DNA from 2 places in the Eubacterium sp. BIOML-A2 genome. Region 1 is predicted to be linked to the other one. Evidence: a T-box and tRNA genes for the amino acid it is inferred to sense, from the RefSeq annotation. Region 1 holds a T-box; the other holds one or more tRNA genes.

Region 1 (5,256 bases):
GATTGGGAACGATTTGGGGAAGATATCCGCAGGACGGTGCAGGATGCTGTGGATTCCCAGGATTTTAACAGGTTAAACCAGACAATTACAAATACCGTTAATCATGCCATGGATGGACTGGAAAAAGGCATTCATACAATGGGGGATGCTGTAGGGGATGCAGTTGACAAGACTGCGAAGAACTTTAAAAATCAATCCTGGCAGAACAGCCGCCGGCAGTCCAACGGGAATACATACAGGTATCAGGGAGGCCCGGGGCAGGAAAACGCAGGTTACCGATGGAACACGGATTCCGGACAAAGACGGGAACAGGGATGGCAGGGACAAAGAACGCAGGACCGCGCAGCGGCTGCAGGCCGGCAGTACCGGAACGTGCAGAATTCCCCGCCTGTTCAGAAGAATTCCCGTCTGTTTGTAAGCACGACCGGAACCAAAGTCGGAGGGGTTATTCTTGCTGCTGCAGGTTATACACTGGGAATTTCCATGCTTTTATTGCTGATACTCGTTGTGGTTGTAGGAATTACTGCTTTTGATTTCAGCAGCAGTTTCCGGGTAACAGCGTGCGTGCTGGGGGCATTTCTGGGGGCTGGGGCCATTCTCGCTGGTGTCGGGACAAGTCTTCTTGGAAAAGTGAAGCGGTTCCGTGTATATATCAGAGAAATGGGCGGAAAAGAATACTGTGAAATCAAGGAGCTGGCACAGCGCTTGAAAAAACCCCCCAAGTATATCGTAAAAGATCTTGAAAAGATGATCAATAAAGGCTGGTTCATGCAAGGGCATCTGGACGGCCAGAGAACCTGCCTGATCGTCAGCAATGAGGCCTATGCCCAGTATACAGACCTCATGCAGCGCATAGAAAAGCAGAAACAGGAGGAACGTTTGGAGAAAGCGCGCCGGGCTGAGGAGGATATGAATATGGACCCGCAGGTAAAAGAGATTATCCGGGCGGGGGATGAGTATATCAAAAAGATCGAAAAATGTAATGATGCGATTCCGGGGGAAGAGATTTCGGCAAAGATATCCCGTATACAGACCCTGGTGGACCGGATTTTTGACCGGGTTGAACAGAATCCGGAGAATTTACCGGATATCCGGCGGATGATGGAGTATTATCTTCCGACAACAGTCAAGCTTCTGGAGGCCTATGAGGAGCTGGATGCACAGCCGGTTCAGGGAGCCAATATTATTTCATCCAAGAGTGAGATCGAGAAAACTCTGGATACTTTAAATGCAGCGTTTGAGAAACTTCTGGACAGCCTGTTCCAGGATACGGCATGGAATGTATCGGCCGATATATCGGTTCTGAACACAATGCTGGCACAGGAGGGACTTACCAAGGACGATTTTAAAAAGTAGAAAAAAATTAGATGCAGACTTACCGGATGGAGGAAGTAAAATGAACAACGAATTTGAAGGATTTGCAGCAACCCCTGAACTGACGCTGGAACCTTTCCAGGAGCAAAAACAGGCAGTAGAGGTCGTGGAGAAAGAAGAAGTTGTATTTGATGACAACATATTGACGGATGAAGAAAGACGGGCAGTCGATAACTTTGCAAACCAGATCGACCTGACCAATTCTTCCGTTATTCTTCAGTATGGGGCAGGCACACAGAAGAAGATGGCGGACTTTTCTGAGACGGCGCTGGAGAACGTTAAGACGAAAGACCTGGGGGAAATCGGAGACCTTTTGTCTGGCGTAGTGAAAGAGCTGAAGGATTTTGATGAAGAGGAAGAGAAGGGGTTCCTGGGGATATTTAAGAAGACTTCTAACAAAATAAATGCCATGAAGTCAAAGTATACTAAGGCGGAGACAAACATTAACCAGATATGTAAAGTACTTGAGAACCATCAGGTACAGCTGTTAAAAGATATTGCGATACTGGATAAAATGTATGAGGTGAATCTGACCTACTTTAAAGAACTTTCCATGTATATACTGGCAGGAAAAAAGAAACTGCAGGAGGTACGCACCACGAAACTTCCGGAACTGCTGAATAAGGCCCAGAGAGACGGACTGCCGGAGGATGCACAGGCTGCCAGAGACCTGGACTCCATGTGCAACAGATTTGAAAAGAAAATACATGACCTCGAGCTGACCCGCACCATTTCAATCCAGACCGCGCCTCAGATCCGCCTCGTGCAGGGGAATGACACCCTTATGGTAGAAAAGATCCAGTCCACGATCGTAAATACCATACCATTGTGGAAGAGTCAGATGGTTCTGGCTCTCGGTGTGGAGCATTCGGCTCAGGCAGCTGCTGCCCAGCGCGAAGTGACAGACATGACAAATCAGCTGCTGCGTAAGAATGCCGAGAAACTGAAAATGGCAACAGTTGAAACTGCCAAAGAGTCAGAACGCGGCATTGTAGACATTGAAACGCTGAAGATGACGAACGAATCTCTGATTTCTACGCTCGACGAAGTGATGCACATCCAGCAGGAGGGCAGACAGAAACGCCGTGAGGCAGAGCAGGAGATGATGCGTCTGGAGGGCGAGCTGAAACAGAAGCTGCTGCAGGTTCAGGGATAAGATGACGTTACTGTATAAGTCCGCAGGGAATGAAAGGTAACGTAACAGGACAGACTTTCCTGAACTGATACAAGGCGAAGCCGTCAGGATCAAGATTAGCGGAGCAGAATCCCTTGACAAAGAGAGGGTTTTCGAGTAGAATCACAGTTACTACAGGCGATGAACGGGAATAGTATATGCAGGAAACGATACAGAGAGGAGGCCGTTAGGTGTGAGGCCTTTGCGGAGAATGTATAGAACCGGCCCGGGAGCTGCTGTGTGAAAGCACGGCGTAGAACCGGCGTTAACGGTGTTTGAGTGAGCTGCGTCAGGAGATGCAGTTAATTAGGGTGGTACCGCCGAGACTTTCGGTCCCTTTTTGGAGGGGAAGAAGGTCCCGGCGTTTTTGTATATTTAAGTATACCCAAAGGGCATCCCGTAACTCATGCCCTGCGGGCGGATCTGCAGCAAGCTGCAGAATAATGTATAACCGGCATACCCGGGATACCTGAGTATACAAAAACACCGGGACAGCACGACTTTCTGACACATGAAATACGGGCAGGGGCCCTGGAGAATGGAAAAGGAGACATATTATGGCTAAGGAAAAGAAACTGGTTGAATCAATCACATCAAGAGACGAGGACTTTGCACAGTGGTATACAGATGTAGTCCGTGAGGCAAAGCTGTGCGACTATTCGGGAGTAAAAGGATGTCTGAATTATCTGCCCAATGGGTATGCAATCTGGGAGAATATCCAGAGCGGCCTCGACAGGCGGTTTAAAGAGACCGGAGTAGAGAATGTCTATCTTCCTGTTCTGATCCCGGAGGCATTGCTTCAGAAGGAATCGGACCATATTGAAGGATTTGCTCCTGAAGTGGCATGGGTGACCCACGGCGGCCTGGAGAGACTGCAGGAAAGATTCTGCATCAGGCCTACATCAGAGACCATGTTCTGTGATTTGTGGAGCAGAACAGTGCAGTCTTACCGGGATCTGCCGAAAGTATGGAATCAGTGGTGTTCCGTATTGCGATGGGAAAAGACCACGAGACCTTTCCTGCGTTCCAGAGAATTCTTGTGGCAGGAAGGACATACGATCCATGCAACATACGAAGAGGCGGAGCAGCGGACACTGACCATGCGTGATGTATACAGAGACTTTATTCAGGATGACCTGGCAATTCCCCTGATTTCCGGGCGGAAAACAGAAAGTGAAAAGTTTGCCGGGGCGCAGGACACATACACAGTGGAGGCGCTGATGCACGATGGAAAGGCACTGCAGTCCGCAACAAGTCATTTCTTTGGAAGTGCATTTCCGGATGCGTTTGATATCAAATATGCGGATAAGAACAACGAGCTGCACAGTGTATATGAGACATCCTGGGGGCTGTCCACGAGAATCATCGGCGCCATTATCATGGTGCACGGCGATGACAGCGGCCTGGTGCTGCCGCCGAGAATTGCACCTGTCCAGACGAGAGTGATTCCGATCGCCCAGCACAAAGAGGGCGTTCTCGAGAAAGCGAACGAACTGCTTGGCGCCCTGAAGGATGCGGGCTATAAGGCGAAGATCGATGATTCGGAAAAGAGTCCCGGGTGGAAATTCAGTGAGCAGGAGATGCTCGGCATCCCGACCAGAATAGAAATCGGTCCAAAAGACATTGAAAACAATCAGGTTGTAGTAGTACGGCGCGATACAAGAGAAAAAATCGTCGTATCCATGGACGAGATTACGACAAAATTGGGCGACATCCTGGAAACAATCCAGAAAGATATGTTTGACAGGGCAAAAGCATTTCTGGATTCCCATATAGACAGTGCGGTAACGATGGAAGAAATGAACGAAAAATTCCAGGGCAACCGTGGATTTATCAAAGCTATGTGGTGTGGTGACGAGGCTTGTGAAGACGAAATCAAAACCCAGACAGGCGGTGCATCTTCCAGATGTATCCCGGATGACGAAGAACATCTCTCAGACGTGTGCATCTGCTGCGGAAAACCGGCGAAGCATATGGTCTACTGGGGAAAAGCGTACTAAACTGTGAGGAGGGGCCAGTCCCTTCTGCAAAGGGGGCCGCCCCTTCTGCAGAGGGGTCTGACCCCTTTGAACATCAAGAAACAAAAAAGTTCCGTAAAAATCATCGAAAATCCCTTGACTTTCCCGCAAAAACGTAATAAACTAATTTAGCGTGCATAAAAAGGCATTATTTTTTGGCGCGTAAATCAAGATAATTACGATTATCTGCAACCCCTTTCCACATAAGTGAGAAGGAAACGAAAGAATCATAGGAGGTGAAAAAGAATGCCAACATTTAACCAGTTAGTTAGAAAAGGACGTCAGACTTCTGAAAAGAAATCAACAGCACCGGCACTTCAGAAAGGATACAACTCTCTGCAGAAACGTGCTACGAATGTATCTGCACCACAGAAGAGGGGTGTATGTACAGCTGTTAAGACAGCTACACCAAAGAAGCCTAACTCAGCTCTGAGAAAAATCGCCAGAGTTCGTCTCTCTAATGGAATCGAAGTAACAAGCTATATCCCAGGTGAAGGACACAACCTGCAGGAGCATAGTGTTGTTCTGATCCGTGGAGGAAGAGTTAAGGACCTGCCAGGTACAAGATACCATATCGTAAGAGGTACACTTGATACAGCAGGTGTTGCTAAGAGAAGACAGGCTCGTTCTAAATACGGCGCTAAGAGACCAAAAGACGCAAAATAAAAGCGGCTTTTAAAGGTTTGTCTA
Region 2 (5,256 bases), on a different contig from region 1:
CCGATCAGCGATGTGTCAGATATTATTACAAATCTCATGAATCAGCAGACAAAATCCAAAGTTGCGGAAGCAGACAGAGGATATCTGGGAATCGAAGGTATTGATGTGACCTCTGAGAATGCACAGAGATTTAATATGCCGCTTGGCGTTTATGTGACAGATGTTACCAGCGGAGGCGGAGCAAAAGCAGCTGGAATGACAAAGGGCGGAGTTATAACAGCATTGAATGGAACTACCATTGACAGCATGAATACACTGAAAGAACAGTTAAGATATTATGCAAAAGGTGACACCGTGACGCTGACGGTTCAGGTTCCAGGAAGTAACGGGGAATACACTGAAAATACCTATCAGGTAACATTAGGTGCAAAGGCGGAATAGCCATATAGGAACGCAGATATATACCTGCAGGACCTCTTCGATGTATTTCCTGCAGGGATAAAAAGAACACACAGCGGCAGATACCGCATAAATACAATACAGGACGCAGCCTTTATGGTAAGGCAGCGTCCTGTATTTTAAACTTATAAACCGTTCGTATGAAGAGTTTACATCAACTGACAGAGCCTGCTGATGCCACTTTATTTACAGCCGCAGTCCTGACGAATATCGAATTCAGGATTGATGGCATAGAAGTTTTTACTGTCCAGATTATCCTGAACGATACGCAAACTTTCTCCGAATCTCTGATAATGAACAACCTCACGTTCTCTCAGGAAACGAATAGGATCACAGACTTCTGGGTCTTTCACCAGTCTCAGGATATTGTCATAAGTAGTTCTAGCTTTTTGTTCTGCAGCCATATCTTCATGGAGATCGGTGATTGGATCGCCTTTTGACTGGAACACAGTTGCTGTCCACGGCATTCCGCTCGCCGCCTGCGGCCAGAGCGCAAGGGTATGGTCTACATAATAGGTACCGAAGCCGGATTTCTCAATTTCTTCCGGTGTCAGGTTTCTGGTGAGCTGATGGACAATGGCACAGATCATCTCCATATGAGCCAGTTCTTCCGTACCGATATCTGTCAGAATACCGGTCACCTCTTTGTAAGGCATTGTGTATCTCTGAGAAAGATAGCGCATGGAAGCAGCGAGTTCGCCGTCGGGTCCCCCGAATTGTGTAATAATGATCTGAGCAATTTTCGGGTTGGTCTGTGTAATTTTTACTGGATACTGCAGTCTTTTTTCATAACCCCACATATACTAACATCCTCCTTCCTGCCATGGCCATGGCTCATTGATCCAGTCCCACCTGTCAGCGCAGGAATAGACAGTGGTATCAATTGTAAGAGGACCATAGTATGCGGCATATTCTTTCAGAGCCTCATTTCTCATGCGGCTGTACTCGCGAAAATAAGCGAGTGCATCTTCATCGCAGGGGTGGGTATCAAGAAAAAGTTTCACGTCATCCACCGCGAAGCTGACCGCATTGATATGGTCAAGTAAATCTTTTTTGCATGGACGTTCACTCATCGATTACACCCTCCTCTTCCATGAAATGGTTTTGAGAGGTCTTCAAAAATTGTACCTCTCTGGAAGCCTTTACAAGGTTCGTATAAATTCCGCCATTTCTGCCAGGGCACGTATGCCATAGCAATTGGGAAATCTTCCAATGCATCATAACGGCATCCACACGGCTGTGAGGGATGGCGTTCCGGAGTGCGGCATTCACACTGTTCTGGTTTGTGGTGTTCCGGATGATGTCCGCATGGTTCCGGAGTGCGGCAACCGCGCTGTTCTGGTTTACGTGGTTCTGGAGTGTGGCAACCGCACTGTTCTGGTTTACGGGATTCTGGAGCGCGGCAACCGCACTGTTCCGGTTTACGTGGTTCTGGAGTGCGGCAACCACATGGTTCTGGTTTGCGTGGCTCTGGAGTGCGGCATCCACAAGGCTCCGGTGCTCCGCACTGGCGGTCAGTTCTTGGCATGGGGGCAGGTGCAGGACGGCAGTTATTATTACCGTTCGGCATGCTGCGGCAGTTATTATAGTTCATTTGTCTGCCGTAGCGCATATTGTTTTGACAATTCGCCATTTGCGATATCTCCTTCCATATCATTTACAATATTATAGTATGGAAGAAAATTAAAAAGGTTCCACTTTACAATTTGGCAAAAGTCTTATATAATAGAACAAGTGAGGCGGGGTGTGGCTCAGTTTGGTTAGAGCGCACGGCTGGGGGCCGTGAGGTCGCAGGTTCGAATCCTGTCACCCCGATCAGAGTAGCAGTGCTTCTTATGCACTGCTTTTCTTATGTTAAACATGTTATTTGGAATTGATCATTTTTGGCCAAAAATCATGCCAATTTCCCTTCTTTTAAAAAAAGTTGTTTTTATATGTAAAAAAAGCTATAATATAGGACAAGTTATATAGTAGAGTATCCTTTGATACGCGGTAGAACAGGATGGCATAATAAAAGGAGATAAATTTTTATGTGTGGATTTGCAGGATTTGTAGGAGAAGTTGAAGATAGAGAACAGGTACTGGTCAATATGATGAACACGATCGTACACAGAGGACCGGACAGTGAGGGCAGGTATGTGGATGAGGATGCGGCGCTGGGTTTTAGACGGCTGAGCATCATTGACCTCTCATCGGTGGGAGACCAGCCGCTTTACAATGAGGATCGCAGCATGGTGCTGGTGTTTAACGGAGAGATATATAATTACCAGGACCTGCGGAGTGACCTGGTGGAGGCCGGGCATATATTTGTATCAAATACGGATTCTGAGACGCTTCTGCACGGTTATGAGGAGTGGGGCGAGAACCTTGTGGACAGGCTGCGCGGGATGTACGCATTTGCAATCTGGGACATCAAGAAGAAAAAACTTTTTGCGGCAAGGGATATTTTTGGCATTAAGCCGCTATATTATGCACAGATGAATGGTACACTGATGTTCGGCTCAGAAATCAAGTCATTTATGGAGCATCCAAAGTTTGATAAAGTCTTTAATGAGGCGGCCCTTGGAAATTACCTCTCTTTTCAGTTTGTACCCACAAATGAGACTTTCTTCAAGGGGGTATTCTGTCTTCAGCCGGGCCATTATTTCACATATGAAAACGGAAAGATGGAGATAACCAGGTACTTTGAACCGCATTTTACGGGGAACAGCAGGAAGTCCTTTGAGGAGATTGTGGAAGATATCGAACACGTTATGAAAGAGTCGGTGGAAAAACACAAGATCAGTGATGTTGAGGTTGCGTCCTACCTTTCAAGTGGCGTGGATTCCAGTTATCTGACGTATCTGGGGCAGGTGGACCGTACCTTTACCGTAGGGTTTGACGAGGGGAAATACAGTGAGATTCAGGATGCAAAGGAATTTGCGGCAAGCATCAATATGCAGAACGATGCAAAGGTAATTACGCCGGAGGAATATTGGGACAAATTATCGGATATCCAGTATTATATGGATGAACCGGTGGCTGATCCGGCTGCTATCGCCCTGTATTTTTTGAGTGAAGAGGCTGCCAAGAAGGTAAAAGTAGTACTTTCGGGAGAAGGCTCTGACGAGCTTTTCGGAGGCTATAACATATATTGTGAACCGTTGGAGCATACCGCATTTAATAAGATTCCCATGTGCATCAGAAGAGTGCTTGGTAAGTTTGCGGAGCGCTGTCTGCCAAGAGGAGTGAAGGGGAGAGGATTCCTGATGAGGCACGGCAAGACACTGGAGGAGCGTTATTTTGCAAATGCTACGAATATTTTTACGGAGAGAGAAGCCAGCCGCTTGCTCAAGAAAGGATGTGAGCCGGGGATTCAGAAGGTAACACGCCCGCTTTACGAACGGGTAAAGGGAAAAGACCCGGTAACGAAGATGCAGTATGTGGATCTGCATCTGTGGCTTGTGCACGATATCCTGATGAAGGGCGATAAGATGGGAATGGCTAATTCGCTGGAAGTCAGAGTGCCGTTTCTGGACAGGGAGGTGCTGGAACTGGCCGAGACCCTGCCGCTGGATTATAAAGTGCGCGCACCGAGGACTAAGGTGGCCCTGAGGGCGGCAGCAGATAAAGTAATACGGAGTAAGACAGCAGAAAAGAAAAAGCTGGGCTTTCCGATTCCGATCAGAGTTTGGCTGAGGGAAGAGAAGTATTATAATATAGTAAAAAAGATGTTTACATCCGAAGCGGCGGAGAAGTTTTTCAATACAGACATGCTGGTGAAAATGCTGGATGAGCATAAGGATGGTAAGAATACAAATGAGAAAACAGACAACAGCCGTAAGATCTGGACGGTCTATATTTTCCTTGTGTGGTATGACAGATTTTTTGAGCATGGCAAACCGGTGCATCCGGCTATGAGCAGCAGATAGGAAAAGAAGGACAGCCGGCCGGAGTCGATGGCGGCCGGCTGTTTTAGCGCGTCTGTTTTCGTAAAATGCCACAATAATACCTGGCAGGAGTAAACAGACGAGATCTTTTGTAAAAATTCAGGAACAGGGGAGATATCATGAGAAGCAGGACAGTGCAGCCGATTCGAAATAACGGGAGGAAGCGTGCAACGCCGCCGGGCAGAGGCAGCAGTGATGGCGGCAGTATAGAAGCCAGGAGAAAGAGGCCGGACGCAACACGGCCCATGCAGAGCGTTCCGCATTCTCCGCCGCCTGCGGAGAAAAAGGCCGGAAGGAAGCAGCGGGTGAAAAAGGGCATCCGGTATTTTGATTACGATCTGCTGCTGGTGATCATTTTTCTGATGTGCTTTGGTTTGGTGATGCTCTACAGTACCAGCGCCTACAGCGCACAGTCAGACTTTGAGAACGATATGTATTATTTTTCTAAACAGGCGGTCATCAGTGTTTTAAGTTTTGCCGCTATGTTTATAGTATCCAAGATTGACTATCATATATATGGTGCGTTTGCGTTTGAACTTTACATATTCGCGATGATTATGATGGCTCTGGTACAGACACCGCTGGGAATTGAAATATATGGAGCCAGAAGATGGATCCAGCTGCCTGGAAATTTGACACTGCAGCCATCCGAGATAACCAAGATAGCGGTGATATTGTTTATATCCTATGAATTGTGCAGGCTGGGAAAGAAAATCAATACGAGGGAAGGGATTGTGAGGATTATGGCATTCGGCGTAATTGCGGCCGGGGGAGTCATGTTTCTGACAGACAATCTGAGTACGGCGATTATTGTGATGGCGATCACCTGCATACTGATTTTTGTAGTTCACCCTAAGACAAAGCCTTTTATCGCGGTGGCGGGAGCATTTACCGCAGTGGCGGTCGTGGGGATTTCCGTGATGGCGGC

What was found. A T-box is a leader RNA that pairs with one kind of tRNA and senses whether it is charged. The one in region 1 lies ahead of proS (proline--tRNA ligase), so its partner is inferred to be a tRNA-Pro.
Region 2: it has a tRNA-Pro gene. The T-box ahead of proS (proline--tRNA ligase) is inferred to sense a tRNA for this amino acid. The anticodon was not compared.

Annotation. Positions count from the first base shown of each region.
Region 1 covers NZ_WKZK01000004.1:83,873-89,128, forward strand. The annotation lists gene GKG43_RS02550 (5-bromo-4-chloroindolyl phosphate hydrolysis family protein) at 1-1,356, shown strand, start outside; gene GKG43_RS02555 (toxic anion resistance protein) at 1,397-2,530, shown strand; T-box leader at 2,681-2,889, shown strand; gene proS (proline--tRNA ligase) at 3,106-4,548, shown strand; gene rpsL (30S ribosomal protein S12) at 4,813-5,232, shown strand.
Region 2 covers NZ_WKZK01000022.1:43,954-49,209, forward strand. The annotation lists gene GKG43_RS09845 (trypsin-like peptidase domain-containing protein) at 1-381, shown strand, start outside; gene GKG43_RS09850 (manganese catalase family protein) at 582-1,199, opposite strand; gene GKG43_RS09855 (spore coat protein CotJB) at 1,203-1,472, opposite strand; gene GKG43_RS23590 (spore coat associated protein CotJA) at 1,469-1,591, opposite strand; gene GKG43_RS09865 (hypothetical protein) at 1,612-2,070, shown strand; tRNA gene GKG43_RS09870 (tRNA-Pro) at 2,140-2,214, shown strand; gene asnB (asparagine synthase (glutamine-hydrolyzing)) at 2,430-4,310, shown strand; gene GKG43_RS09880 (putative peptidoglycan glycosyltransferase FtsW) at 4,448-5,256, shown strand, end outside.